DNA from 2 places in the Collimonas sp. GW821-FHT07E08 genome. Region 2 is predicted to be linked to the other one. Evidence: predicted binding sites of a transcription regulator. Region 2 holds the regulator's gene; the other holds the start of a gene.

Region 1 (7,240 bases), on a different contig from region 2:
ATGGCCTGGAAAACGCGATCCGCCTTGGCTGCGAACGAGTGCGCGACCTTGCCTGCAGCAGCGATTTCAAGCAGCGCGCCGAACGCCGGCGGGTCGCGGTGCAAAAGTACCTGTGGGATGAAACGGCCGGCTACTACGTCGACTATCAGTGGGTCAAACGGCAGCCGACCGCGCGCCCCGGCGCCGCCACGCTTTATCCTTTGTTCACCGGCATCGCCGAACCGGGGCAGGCAGCGCGTGTGGCGCGCTGGACCGGCAATGAATTGCTCAAGCCGCATGGCGTTGTCACCACGCCGGTCGACAGCGGCCAGCAGTGGGATGCTCCCAACGGCTGGGCGCCGCTGCAATGGATTGCGGTGGACGGCTTGAACCGTTACGGCTTGCACGCCTTGGCGCGCGACATCGCTGCGCGCTGGATGGGCAAGGTGCAGCAGGTCTATGCCGGCAGCGGCAAGCTGGTGGAAAAATACGATGTGACCGCCGGCGGCGCCGCAGCCGGCGGCGGCGAATACGCCTTGCAGGATGGTTTCGGCTGGACCAACGGCGTGGCGATGCAGCTGATGGCGCTGTATCCCGAACTGCAGCGTCCATGACCCGAGGCCTGCTGCCGGCAGGCCCTAATGCACCGGCTTGGCCTTGCGCTCGGCCAGCAGCCAGACGGCCAGGCCGGCTGCGCTTAATCCGGCGCCTGTCATCGACACGCCGAACCAGCCGGCGTAGCCGTACATCGAGGTCGACAGCACCGAACCGCAGGCGCCGCCGATGAAGTAGCACGTCATGTAGCCGGCGGTCAGGCGGTTCCTCGATTCAGGATGCAGGTGATTGATCACGCTCAGGTTGGTGACGTGGATTGCCTGCACCATCAGGTCCAGCAGCAGGATGCCGACGACCAGGCCGATCAGCGAACTCTTGGCAAACACCAGAGGCAGCCACGACAACAGCAGCAGCGCCAGGCCGATGGAAGTCGAACGGCCGGCATGGCCGCGGTCCGCCAGCCGTCCGGCGTGCGAGGCCGCCATGGCGCCGGCGGCGCCGACCAGCCCGAACAGGCCGATGGTGCCGTCGGAATAAAGGAAAGGCTCAGCCGCCAGCAAAAAGGAAATCGACGTCCACAGCACACTGAACACGGCGAAGATGATCGCACCCAGCAGGGCGCGGATGCGCAGCACCGGCTCCGCTACGAACAAAGTCAGGATCGACGCCAGCAAGCGCGGATAGCTCAGGCTTTGCGATTGATGGTGGCGCGGCAGGGCGCGTCCCAGCGCGATCGCCGTCACGATCATCAGCGCCGCGCCGAACCAGTACACGGTCTGCCAGCCGCCCAGCGCCGACAGGTAACCTGCCACGGTGCGCGCCAGCAGGATGCCCAGCAGCAGGCCGGTCATCACGTGGCCGACCACCTTGCCGCGCTCCTGCGGCGCCGCCAGGGTCGCGGCAAACGGCACCAGCACCTGCGACACCACGGAAAACAATCCGGTCAGCGCGGTCCCGAGCAGGACGAACGCCATGCTCTGCGCGGTGGCAGTGATCAGCAGCCCGCAGGCGGACAGCAGGGTCATGATGACGATCAGTTTCTTCCGTTCCAGGATGTCGGCCAGCGGCACCAGCAGCATCAGGCCCAGCGCATAACCGAGCTGGGCCACGGTCACGATCAGGCCGGCGCTGCCGTTGGAAATGCCGAAGCGGGCGGCAATGGTATGCAGCAGCGGCTGCGCGTAATAGTTGCTGGCCACCGCGACGCCGGTAGCGACCGACATCATGATCACCAGGCCGGGGCTGAGTTTGCCGGTTTGTGCTTGTTCCATCTTGAAATGCCTTTGAAAATGCCAGGCGACACTTTATCCCTTATCGCAGGGCGGCGCTTTGCCGCACCGTAAAACGGCCGCCAGCGGGCCGGCGAAATATTGCGTAGAGTATTGGCTTGTCCGCAGCCAGCGTCTGCCGCAGCCTTTCATCCATCGACCCAGGAGCCTTACCATGAGCCAAGCCAGCGAAGCCCGTCCGCCGTTCCCGCCCTTCACCCGCGAGACCGCGATTCAGAAGGTGAGGATGGCGGAAGACGGCTGGAACAGCCGCGATCCGCAGCGCGTGTCGCTGGCGTATACCGTCGACACCATCTGGCGCAACCGCCATGAATTCCCGCAGGGACGGGAACAGGTGGTGCAATTCCTGACCCGCAAGTGGGAGCGCGAACTGGATTACCGCCTGATCAAGGAGTTGTGGGCTTTCGACGGCAACCGGATCGCCGTGCGTTTCGCCTACGAGTGCCACGATGCGGCCGGCAACTGGTTCCGCTCCTACGGCAACGAGAATTGGGAGTTTGATGAACATGGCTTGATGCACCGGCGCTATGCCAGCATCAACGACTTGCCGATCAAGGAATCGGAACGCAAATACCACTGGCCGCTGGGGCGCCGTCCCGACGATCATCCGGGATTGAGCGAGCTCGGCCTGTAAGCTGTAAAGGCGGTGCTTAGTGCGACCGCCTGTATTCGTTGTAGATCAGCGAAAAAACCACCGGCACCCGGTTGGCGTTGCCGAAATTGACCGGGTCGTCGGTGCGCGGATAGGCGACCGGGTAGGCGCGCAGCATGTTGATCTGCGCCAGCTCGGCATCTTCCAGTTGCGCCAGCGCCGCGATGGCTTCGTTTTCGATCTGATGCATCAATGACCAGGTCAGCAGCGCATCGGCGTTGCGATAGCGCCTCACGATGGCTGCGATGGCGGCTTTCAGTCTGGCAGTCATGGCGTCAAGCTCCGGTCTTCTGACAACAATCATCACATCTCTCCACGCAAATTATACTGTATGTATGTACAGTATAATTCAAGCCGCGGAAATCCCCAATCGATACCCGGCTGCTGTCGGCCAACTATCGCAGCGTCGCGTTGAGAATCCGCGCGGCGCTATACAATAGCGTTCTCTTCGTTAGCCAGGATGCTAGTTGCCATGACCGCCATCAACCCGCTGTTGCAAGACTGGAATACCCCATACGGACTGCCGCCTTTCGACCTGGTAAAGGCGGAACATTTTGTCCCGGCGTTTGAAGCCGCGCTGCCCGCGCACCTGGCCGAGATCGACGCCATCGCCGCCGAATCCGCGGCGCCGACTTTCGCCAATACGCTGGCCGCCTTCGACGCTTCGGGCCGCCTGAACAGCCGCATCAGCCTGCTGTTCGAGAACCTGACCGCGAGTGAAACTTCGCCTGCCCTGCAAGCGGTGGAAGTCGAACTGGCGCCGCGCCTGGCTGCGCACAGGAATGCGATCTACCTGCATGCCGGCCTGTTTGCGCGCATCGCCGCGCTGTACGCGCGCCGCGCGGAACTTGACCTGGATCCTGAACAGCTGCGCCTGCTGGAGCGCGTGCACCTGGATTTCGTGCGCGCCGGCGCCAGCCTGCCGCCGGCATCGCGGCTGCGCTACAGCGCATTGACTGAACGGTTGGCCGCCTTGAGCACGGCGTTCACGCAAAACGTGCTGGCTGACGAATCCGGTTTTTCGCTGGCGCTGGAAGACGAAGCCGCGCTGGCCGGCCTGCCTGAATTCCTGCGTGCTTCGGCCGCGGCGGCGGCGCAGCAGTGCGGCCTGCCGGCCGGCAGCCATGTGATCACGCTGTCGCCCTCGCTGGCCGAACCGTTCCTGACATTCTCGGACCGGCGCGACCTGCGCGAAGCGGTCTGGCGCGGCCGGGTCGCGCGCGGCGCCCATGACGGCGTCCACGACAACCGGCCGGTCGCCGCCGAAATCATGGCGCTGCGCCAGGAGCAGGCGCAGCTGCACGGATATCCGACCTATGCCGATTACCAGCTGATCGACCGCATGGCCGGCAAGCCGGAAGCCGTGTCAGCCCTGCTCGGCAAGGTATGGGAACCAGCCAAGAAGAAAGCCGAGGACGACCGCGCGGCGCTGACCGAGATGGCGCGCAGCCTGGGCCAGCCGACGCCGATCGCGGCCTGGGACTGGCGCTACCTGGCCGAGAAAGTGCGGCAGGCACGCTACGACCTCGACGACGCCGAACTGAAGCCGTATTTCGCGCTGGAAAACATGATCGGCGCCATGTTCGACTGCGCCCAGCGCCTGTTCGGCCTCAGCTTTGTCGAGCAGCACGGCGTCGCGCTGCATCACGCCGATGCCCGCCTGTGGGAAGTGCGCAACCGCGACAACGCACTCATCGGCTTGTTCATCGGCGACAACTATGCGCGCGCCAGCAAGCGCAGCGGCGCCTGGATGCACATCTTCCGCAGCCAGTCCGGCCACAACGGCGGCACGCTGCCGGTGGTCATCAACAACAATAATTTCGCCAAGGCGGATGTCACCCTGCTGAGTTTCGACGATGTCCGCACCTTGTTCCATGAATTCGGCCACGGCTTGCACGGTTTGCTGTCGCAAGTGAAATACGAGCGCCTGGCCGGCACCCAGGTGCTGCAGGATTACGTCGAATTGCCGTCGCAGATTTTTGAGAACTGGGCTGAGGAAGAAGTGGTGCTGCAGCGCCATGCCCGCCATTACCAGAGCGGCGCGGCGATGCCTCCGGCCTTGCTGGAAAAGCTGAAGCGCGCGCGCCAGTTCGACCAGGCCTGGGCCACCATCATGTACGCCGGCCCGGCCCTGATCGACATGGCTTTGCATTCGCTGCCGAACGGCAGCAAGGTCGATATCGCGGCTTTCGAGGCGCAGCAGTGCGAGCTGCTGGGCGTACCGCAAGATATCGGCCAGCGCCATTACCTGTCGCACTTCCAGCATCTGTTCAGCGGCTCGGATTACGCGGCGGGTTATTACGTGTACATGTGGGCCGAAGTGCTGGATGCCGACGCTTACGATGCCTTCATCGAAGCCGGCGATCCGTTCGAGCAGAAAATCGCCGAACGCCTGCGGCGCTACATCTACAGTTCCGGCAACAAGCAGGATCCGGCGCTGGCGTTCCGCGCCTTCCGCGGCCGCGATCCGAAGGTGGAGCCGATGCTGGCGAAACGCGGCTTGATTGCATAGGCAGCGCTGCCCTGGCCGCCGTCCGGCGACCGGGGCGTCAGGTACATTGCATTTCACATTTCATTTTTTCCCGGCAAACGGCGATGCCAGGACGGCAGCGCCCGCAGCCGCAGCTGTGGTCGCGCTGTTGCCTAAAGCATCGTTGAGAACCTTGGCAAGGCGCACGCCGGCCCGGCTCAGCTGGGTGGCGACCACGCTGCCGGCATTGCTGACGTAAGTCGCCGGCAGCTTGTATTTGCCTGTGGAATCCGGCGTCGGCAGTTTGCCGTAGACATCGGTGCGGGCGATATCGAAAGCTTCCAGCGACCAGTCGCGCGGCGTCTGTTGCTGCCATTGCCTGACCTGGGCGCTGCTGATCTTGGCGATCAATGCTGACGCCACCTTGTTCTGGTCGGTCCCCAATTTATTGACGAAAGCGGTATCCCAGTAGGCATGCAGCTTGCCGGCTGCGATGCCGGCGGCCGACACCGTCTCGTCGTTGCCGCCGCGGTCGTGCGAATCGCTGGAGTGCAGCGGCTGGTGCAGGTCGCCGACGAAGTGCAGCAGGAACTGCAGCGCCAGCAGGCGTTCAGCCGGGTCCGTATTCGGATCGCGCAGTTCCGCGCTGAATTGATCGACTTTATCGACCACGCAGTCCTGCGCCACGCCGCCGGATGCCGGAGTGCCGGCCGGCAGGGTCGGATGGCCGAAGCAGGCGGCGTCGATGTCGCCATCGCTGATTTCGGTATCGACAAAATGCCAGGACGCGGTTTCCCGGTGCGCATTGCGGTATTTGTCGGCCCAGGTTGCTTCGGATGCCATATCGGTGGCGGTCAGGCCGCTGCTGTCGGCCGCCAGCATGGCGTCGACCTGGGTGCGCACGCCGGCGGTGAGGTAATGGTCGGCGATCAGGCCGACCACCATATGGCCTTCGTCGCCCCAGGCCAGGGCGCTGGGGCTTGCCAGCATCAACGGCGCGGCGCAGGCAACGCTGCCGGCAAGAGCGAGGAACAGCTGACGATTCAGTTTCATGGCGACTCCATTCAGGAAGGTAAAAGTTTCATTTGATGCACTTTTGCCGCCCGAATATATGCCGCATTTATGACCGCGGCATGTCAGCGCTGCCTGTCAGGACTGACAGTTGCCAGCTGTATGAATTTGGCTCATGCAAACTTGAGAGTTTGTCGCTTGACGCCGCGAGCTCGAATCGAGACACTCGGCAATAAGCGCTGCCTCGCCCCTGGCAGCCGCATTTCCTGATGCCGACCATGACCCAACGCCAGAAACTCGTCCTGCCGGGCGGCCACCACAAGCTGTTATTGCATTCCTGCTGCGCGCCCTGCTCGGGCGAAGTGATGGAAGCCCTGCTCGCCAGCGAGATCGATTTCTCGATCTATTTCTACAATCCGAATATCCACCCGCAACGCGAATACGCGTTGCGCAAGGATGAAAACATCCGCTTCGCCGAGCAGCACGGCATACCGTTCATCGATGCCGACTACGACCTCGACAACTGGTTCGCCCGCGCCCAGGGCATGGAAGACGAACCGGAGCGCGGCAAGCGCTGCACCATGTGTTTCGACATGCGCTTTGAACGCAGCGCGCTGTATGCCTACGAACACGGCTTCCCGGTGATCAGCAGCTCGCTCGGGATTTCGCGCTGGAAGGACATGGCGCAGATCAACGGTTGCGGCGCGCGCGCGGCGGCGCATTATCCCGGCATCACTTATTGGGACTACAACTGGCGCAAGCAGGGCGGATCGGCGCGCATGATCGAAATCTCCAAGCGCGAGAATTTCTACCAGCAGGAATATTGCGGCTGCGTCTACTCGCTGCGCGACACCAACCGCTGGCGCAAGGAACAGGGGCGCGAGCGAATCAAGATCTGCGAGAAGTTTTACGGCCAGGAGGAAAAACAATGAGCGCCAATCCAAGGAAGGCTGCCGCGCCATGGCCGGTCGCAATGGCGGCTGCGGAAAACCAGCCCGGCTCCATGACTCCGGCTGACCGCCTGGCCAGCATGGAAAAACTGCTGGCCGCGTTCATGCAGACGCTGGACCGGAACGAAGACGCCGGCACGCCGCACCTGATGGGCCAGCATCGCGGTTGCCCGTGCTGCAGCGAACGCGGCGAATGAAGCCGGGATGCCGGTTCAGGACCCGCTGAACCAGTTGTAGCCCTGGTCTTCCCAATATCCGCCCGGGTTTTCATTGGTGACGAAGATGGCGGCGATGTGCTTGGGATTCTTGAAACCCAGCTTGGTCGGCACCCGCA
Region 2 (7,240 bases):
CATGTGCTGGAAGATGATGCGGTGGTCGTACCGATAGAAATCGTCGGCGTTCACAAAGTCGGCGATCTTGTCCCAGGCCGCGTTATCCAGCAGCAGTCCGCCTAAAACGGATTGTTCTGCTTCGATGGAATGGGGGGGTACGCGGAGAGAATCTAACTGCGGATCGGACGGTGCTTTGGAAGGTGCTTTCATGGCGCGAATTATACCCGTTTCTGATATCGGTCTTGCCATCGCGTCCAGAAAAAGGACATAAAAAAAGCCGGGAAAACCCGGCTTTTTAACACTACAACAACTATTCCAGGCAACGTATCAAACGTGCTCGCCGATCACGGCGATAACGATGTCGACTACGACGTCGGTATGCAGGGCAACCGCAACAGCGTGCTCGCCGGTGGTCTTCAGAGGACCGATAGGCAAACGAACTTGTGCTTTTTCGACTGCGAAACCTTGCTTGGTCAACGCTTCAGCGATGTCGAAGTTGGTCACGGAACCGAACAGACGGCCGTCAACACCCGATTTTTGCGAAATCTGCACGGTCAGGCCGTTCAGTTTTTCGCCCTGGACTTGAGCGGCAGCCAGCTTGGCGGCGGCAGCTTTTTCCAGGTCGGCGCGCTTCGCTTCGAATTCAGCGATGGCAGTAGTTGTAGCACGACGTGCCATACGTTGCGGAATCAGGAAGTTACGTGCGTAACCGTCCTTGACGCGAACAACTTCACCCAGATTGCCGAGATTAACGACTTTTTCCAACAGAATGACTTGCATGTTTTTCTCCTATTTCAAGTCGTCAATTAAGCGTTGTGCAGATCGGTGTACGGCAGCAGCGCCAGGAAACGCGCGCGCTTGATCGCGGTGTCCACTTGACGTTGGTAGATTGCCTTGGTGCCGGTCAGACGTGCTGGCATGATCTTGCCGTTTTCCTGAACAAAATCCTTCAGCGTGTCGATATCTTTGTAGTCAACGCTGGCAACGTGTGCAGCGGTGAAACGGCAGAATTTCTTGCGCTTGAACAGCGGGTTTTGTTGTTGACGCTTGTTTTTCAGTTTGCTTTTATCGAACTTTTTACCGAATGCCATTTTTGGCTCCTGTATCTAAATTTTGACTAATTGATTCATCTGCAATTTCGGTTGCAGCGAAATCCGTGATGTGAAATACCAGGCTTCTACCGTTGCGGCTCTTGCGTGCCATGAATCCCGTAAACCAGAATGTCTCGCCCAATTGCGCCTTGCTGAACCTTCCCGAAATCTCGCCGACGGCTAGCGCGGCAATTTCGAATTCGATCAAGCGCTTGATGCCTGCTTCAATCGGTTCCGAGCGGTGCTGCAATATCGCAGATACGATCGGGATGCCTGCCGGTGTATAACGTATGACTTCACGTTCGGCGACTACGGCAACCAGTTGAAACACATTATTGGGTTGATCCACTCCTGATGAACTCGTCGGCTACGTAATGAATGCTGGTAGGCGGCTGATATCAGGCTGCCGGCGCTTCGGTGCGATGGCTCTTGGCAGCATCTTCCTTCTGCACAGCCTTCATCATTGGCGAAGGACCGGTTTCGGCCTTCTTCAGCTTGACGGTCAGATGACGCAGCACTGCATCATTGAACTTGAAGCCGGTTTCGATTTCAGCCAGGGTTTCGCTGTCGCACTCGATGTTGAGGCAGACGTAATGTGCTTTAGCCAGTTTCTGGATCAGGTATGCCAGTTGGCGGCGGCCCCAGTCTTCCACGCGATGCACAGTGCCGCCACGTGTAGTGACGATGCCTTTGTAGCGCTCGATCATCGCAGGCACTTGCTCGCTTTGATCTGGATGGACGATAAATACGATTTCATAATGACGCATGTAAGCTCCTTTTGGACGGATTGAAAAATCGCCCACCTCGGCGTCAAGACGAGTGTGGGAAGAGGAAAACCAGCAATAGTACTAGCAATTGCAACAAAACTCAATGATTTCAGACCCTGGCCCTGGCCGGGATGTAAGTAAATAGCTAAAGAGTGGTCAAATCGCATCAAATTGTCTTGCATTTGCACAAATACTGTACAAAAATACAGACTGTTGTTATGCACAGCATAGGTTGGGCGCGCCAGCGCTGCCTTTACTGTTTTTTTACCGCTTTTCCAAGCACTCCCACACCATTTTTTTACACCAAAATACGCCATGATCAAATTGACCGCACGTCAGCAGCAAATCCTCGATCTGATCAAGGACGCCATCGAAAACACCGGCTTCCCGCCGACGCGCGCCGAAATAGCAACGGAACTCGGCTTCCGCTCAGCCAATGCGGCAGAAGAACATCTGCAGGCGCTGGCGCGCAAGGGCGCCATCGTGATCTCGGCCGGCACCTCGCGCGGAATCCGGCTGACCGAAAGCGCCAGCCGCAGCCAGGGCACGCAGCTGGCCTTGCCGCACCCGGCCCTGATGCAGCTCAGCCTGCCGCTGGTCGGACGGGTCGCGGCGGGCTCGCCGATCCTGGCGCAAGAACATATCCAGGCCAGCTACAACGTCGACCCTGCCCTGTTCAGCGCCAAACCGGATTACCTGCTGAAGGTGCGCGGGATGTCGATGCGCGACGCCGGCATCCTGGACGGCGACCTGCTCGCGGTCAAGAAAGCCGACAGCGCCAGGAATGGCCAGATCGTGGTGGCCCGCCTGGGCGACGACGTCACCGTCAAGCGTTACCAGAAAACCGGCTCCACTATCCAGCTGCTGCCGGAAAATCCTGATTTCGAGCCGATCATCGTGACATCCAGCCAAGAGGATTTCGCCCTGGAGGGCCTGGCGGTCGGACTATTGCGCAGCTGGAATTAATCAGGAACGATCAAGGCGACGCCGTTTGGTCAGTATCTGGCTGGCGATGCCGCGCAAAATATTGACCTCCTCGGTTTCCAGCTGGGTGCGCGAGAACAGCCGCTTCAAGCGCGGCATCAGCTTTTTCGGGCTGGCCGGATCAAGGAATTCGATCTCTATCAAGGCTTGTTCAAGATGGGCGAACATGCCGTCGATGTCGGTCAGGCTGGCGGCGTTGCCCTGGAAACCGATCTCTCCGCTGCTTGCCGGCGACACATCTTCACTGGCTGCAACCCGGCATTCATACGCCAGCACCTGCACTGCCTGCGCCAGGTTCAGCGATGAATACTCGGGATTGGCCGGGATATTCAGCAACACATTGCATTTTTCGACAATCTCGTTAGGCAGCCCGTAACGTTCGCTGCCGAAGATGACGGCCGCATTCAGGCTGGCATCGCCGGCCAGCTGTGCCGCCAAGGCGCGCGGCGCCATCAAGGGCGGGGAAAATTCTCGCAAGCGGGCACTCAGGGCGGCAGCGAAGTTGCAGCCTTCCAGGGCCTGCTCCAGGCTGTCGACAATCCGCGCCGCCGCCAGGACATCCTGCGCGCCGCTGGCAAACGCGACCGCTTCCTCACGCTGCAACACGTCGGGGAAACGCGGGTTGACCAGGACCAGCTCGGAAAACCCCATGGTTTTGATAGCGCGTGCAGCAGCACCGACATTGCCGGGACTGCTGGTTTCGACCAGCACAAAGCGCAGCCGATTGAAAAGAGACGTGTTGATTTTTGCCGGGTTCATTTAAAATAGCGCCATTACGCGGATTTCTTCGACTAAAAGTTGCTTATTTTTCGAAATATTCACTGAAACATCCGCATCGTTCATTATTATTCATCATATAGGTGGTTCTGTTCCCGGTTGGCACAGTGCCGCCATTTTAACGGAACACTATCATGCATCCAATGCTCAATACGGCCATCAAGGCCGCCCGCAATGGCGCCAAGGTTATCTCGCGCGCCTCTTTCGACCTCGATTTGCTGAAAGTCACCAAAAAGCAGCATAACGACTTTGTCACCGAAGTCGACCAGGCTGCGGAAGCGGCGATCATTGATGTACTGAAGAATGCCTACCCGGACCACGCCATCCTGGCCGAGGAATCTGGCGCCTCCGCCAACCTGCATGACGATAATGAAAACGTCTGGATCATCGATCCGCTCGACGGCACCACCAATTTCATCCACGGTTTCCCGCAATACTGCGTCTCGATCGCGCTGCAGCACCGCGGCCAGATTACCCAGGCAGTCGTGTACGACCCGACTCGCAACGATTTGTTCACAGCCACCAAGGGTTCCGGCGCCTACCTGAACGACAAGCGGATCCGCGTCGGCAAGCGCGACAAGATCGCCGACGCCCTGATTGGCACCGGCTTCCCTTTCCGCGAAACCGAAGGCCCGGCCATGGATGAATACATGAAAATGTTCCGCATCATGACGCAAAGCTGCGCCGGCCTGCGCCGTCCGGGCGCCGCCGCCCTCGACCTGGCTTACGTCGCAGCGGGCCGCCTTGACGGTTTCTTTGAAAAAGGCCTGAAGCCTTGGGACATCGCTGCGGGCTCCCTGCTGATCAGCGAATCGGGCGGCATCGTCGGCGATTTCACCGGCGAATCCGATTACTTGTACAAGGGCGACGTGCTGGCCGGCAGCCCGAAAGTATTTGCGCAGATGGTTGGCTTGCTGTCGCCGTACGCCGCCAAATAACCCCCTGAATTTTCCGGGGCAAGAGGAACCTTGCCTCGGAAGCATCATAAAACTCTGCTTTGTCATTTCAACTGCGTGGCCGGGCGACTACAATGCATGCGCAACAGCGCAATTGGACAGCCCTAACGACCATTTCTCAACTCGCAGGAGAACAATATGGCAGTCAAACCAATTCCGGACGGATATTCTTCCGTCACTCCCTACCTCATTGTCAACGGCGCGGCCGACGCAATCGCGTTTTACAAAAAAGCTTTTAACGCAGTGGAAATAATGCGCATGGACGGGCCTGACCACAGAATCGGGCATGCAGAAATCAAGATCGGCGATTCCCACGTCATGCTGGCCGACGAATTCCCTGAGATGGATATCCGCAGCCCGAAAACACTGGGCGGGGCTGGCGTCAGCATCATGCTCTATGTTGAAGACGTGGATGTGGTTTTCCCGCGGGCAATCGCTGCCGGCGGCACGCAGGTGCGGCCGCTGCAAGACCAGTTCTACGGCGACCGCTCCGGCACCCTGAAAGACCCGTTCGGCCACGTCTGGACCGTAGGCACGCACATCGCCGACTATTCGGACGAAGAAGTGCGCGAGCGCGCCGCTGCCGCCATGAAGCAAGCCAGCTGACCCGCGTTGCACACCGTGCGGTCCGCTTTATTTCCAGGCGGATCGCCAGCGGCTCTTTTATCACCCCCGGCCCCACAACATGCGGGAATTGCTTGCCTGCAGCGCGCCGTTGTTATACTCTGCGGCGACACAGCAAATTCTCCAGTCAAATACTGCTGTCAAGGATGTTATCGGGCTGAAAAGCAAATGCCAGCCCAGCTGACTCCAATCTCCTCTAATCCGTTTGCCTGCGACTGGCGCCTTGCAGAAGGCGACAGGCCGATACTATTCTATTGAGTTGTCATGTCTTTTTCTGAACTCGGCTTGTCCGAAGCCATCGTTCGTGCCGTAACCGAACACGGATACACTACCCCTACTCCAATCCAGACCCAGGCCATTCCTGCAGTGCTGGCAGGCGGCGATTTGCTAGCCGGCGCCCAGACCGGCACCGGCAAGACCGCCGGCTTTACGCTGCCGGTGCTGCACCGCTTGTCGACATCGGCCACCAACCCGGTCGGCAGCCAGCGCCCGATCCGCGCGCTGGTGCTGACACCGACCCGCGAACTGGCCGCCCAGGTCGAAGAAAGCGTGCGCCTGTACGGCAAATACCTGAAGCTGACCTCGGCCGTGATTTTCGGCGGCGTCGGCATCAACCCGCAAATCAAGCTGCTCAAGCATGGCGTCGATATCCTGGTGTGCACCCCGGGCCGCCTGCTGGACCATATGCAGCAAGGCACCGTCAACCTGAACCACGTGGAAATCCTGATCCTGGACGAAGCCGACCGCATGCTGGACATGGGCTTTATCCGCGACATCAAGAAGATCCTTGCCGTGCTGCCGAAGAAACGCCAGAACCTGCTGTTCTCGGCCACCTTCTCGGACGAGATCAAGATCCTCGCCGACAACCTGCTGAACTCGCCGGCCATGATCGAAGTGGCGCGCCGCAACTCGACGGTCGAAGTGATCCAGCAAAAGATCCACCCGGTCGACCGCGACCGCAAGCATCCGCTGCTGGCGCATTTGATCAAGACTCACCAATGGTCGCAAGTGCTGGTGTTTACCCGCACCAAGCACGGCGCCAACAAACTGGTCGAGCAACTGGAAAAAGACGGCATCAGCGGCATGGCGATCCACGGCAACAAGAGCCAGTCGGCACGCACCCGCGCGCTGGCCGAATTCAAGGACGGCAGCCTGCAGGTGCTGGTAGCAACCGACATCGCGGCACGCGGCATCGATATCGACCAGCTGCCGCACGTGGTCAACTACGACCTGCCTAACGTGCCGGAAGACTATGTCCACCGGATCGGCCGCACCGGCCGCGCCGGCGCTACCGGTGAAGCGGTATCGCTGGTGTGCGTGGATGAACACCAGATGCTGAAGGATATCGAGAAGCTGATCAAGCGTGAATTGCCGAAGGAAGTGGTTGCCGGTTTTGAACCTGATCCAAATGCCCGCGCCCAGCCTATACAGCTGCGTAGCGGCGGTGGCGGCGGCAATCGCGGCGCAGGAGGCGGCGGCGGACGTGGACGCTCACAAGGCGCCGCGCCTGGCGTCAAGCCAGGCCAGGGACCATCCCGCGGCCACGGCGGCGGCAATGGTGCGGCACCGCGTCCTGCGGCTCCACGCCGCTCCGGCGGCCGCGGCCGCTAAACCTCACTGGTGGCAGTGCGATGCCGGCTCAGCCGGCATCGCACATTCGGCGCCGCGCCCTCCTCTCCGGTTCAGTTCAGGCAATCAAACAAACCGTCAAAGATCGTCATGCTCGAGCCTGGCAACGGCGCACGGAGCGGCCTGTCGCCCGCCAGTGCGCTGTAAAACGACGCTACCGGCGTCTGCGCCGCCAGCGGCGAGCGGCAGGCCCAAGTGCGCGCATCGGTCACGACCTTGCCGTTGGCGGCATCGATTTCAGCGTTACTGCCCGCAAACACCCACACACACTCTCCCATCGTGCCGTCGGACTGCCGCACCGAGCAGCGGTAGCGCAAGGCTTGCATATTGCTGAACTCGCCTTCGCAGATGGTATCGCCGCAGATATCGTCGAAATCCCGATGCAGCCGCCGCTCCAGGTCGTGGAAGGCATCCCAGCCCTGCCCATCGC

What was found. The regulator LexA, encoded in region 2, represses DNA repair genes until DNA is damaged. The targets are predictions, from matches to a motif close to ACTGTATNNNNATACAGT.
Region 1: AC07RZ_RS16865 (DUF2471 family protein) is a predicted target of LexA. The motif match lies at 2,802-2,819, and genes of this name have one in related genera.

Annotation. Positions count from the first base shown of each region.
Region 1 covers NZ_JBWKQR010000012.1:122,175-129,414, reverse strand. The annotation lists gene treF (alpha,alpha-trehalase TreF) at 1-593, shown strand, start outside; gene AC07RZ_RS16875 (MFS transporter) at 618-1,805, opposite strand; gene AC07RZ_RS16870 (nuclear transport factor 2 family protein) at 1,978-2,457, shown strand; gene AC07RZ_RS16865 (DUF2471 family protein) at 2,474-2,746, opposite strand; gene AC07RZ_RS16860 (M3 family metallopeptidase) at 2,948-4,987, shown strand; gene AC07RZ_RS16855 (S1/P1 nuclease) at 5,048-5,998, opposite strand; gene AC07RZ_RS16850 (epoxyqueuosine reductase QueH) at 6,226-6,888, shown strand; gene AC07RZ_RS16845 (hypothetical protein) at 6,885-7,103, shown strand; gene AC07RZ_RS16840 (molybdopterin-dependent oxidoreductase) at 7,119-7,240, opposite strand, start outside.
Region 2 covers NZ_JBWKQR010000003.1:280,692-287,931, reverse strand. The annotation lists gene AC07RZ_RS05785 (replicative DNA helicase) at 1-192, opposite strand, end outside; gene rplI (50S ribosomal protein L9) at 310-762, opposite strand; gene rpsR (30S ribosomal protein S18) at 789-1,073, opposite strand; gene priB (primosomal replication protein N) at 1,060-1,422, opposite strand; gene rpsF (30S ribosomal protein S6) at 1,472-1,840, opposite strand; gene lexA (transcriptional repressor LexA) at 2,156-2,806, shown strand; gene AC07RZ_RS05755 (RNA methyltransferase) at 2,807-3,583, opposite strand; gene AC07RZ_RS05750 (inositol monophosphatase family protein) at 3,736-4,539, shown strand; gene AC07RZ_RS05745 (VOC family protein) at 4,696-5,163, shown strand; gene AC07RZ_RS05740 (DEAD/DEAH box helicase) at 5,446-6,792, shown strand; gene AC07RZ_RS05735 (hypothetical protein) at 6,864-7,240, opposite strand, start outside.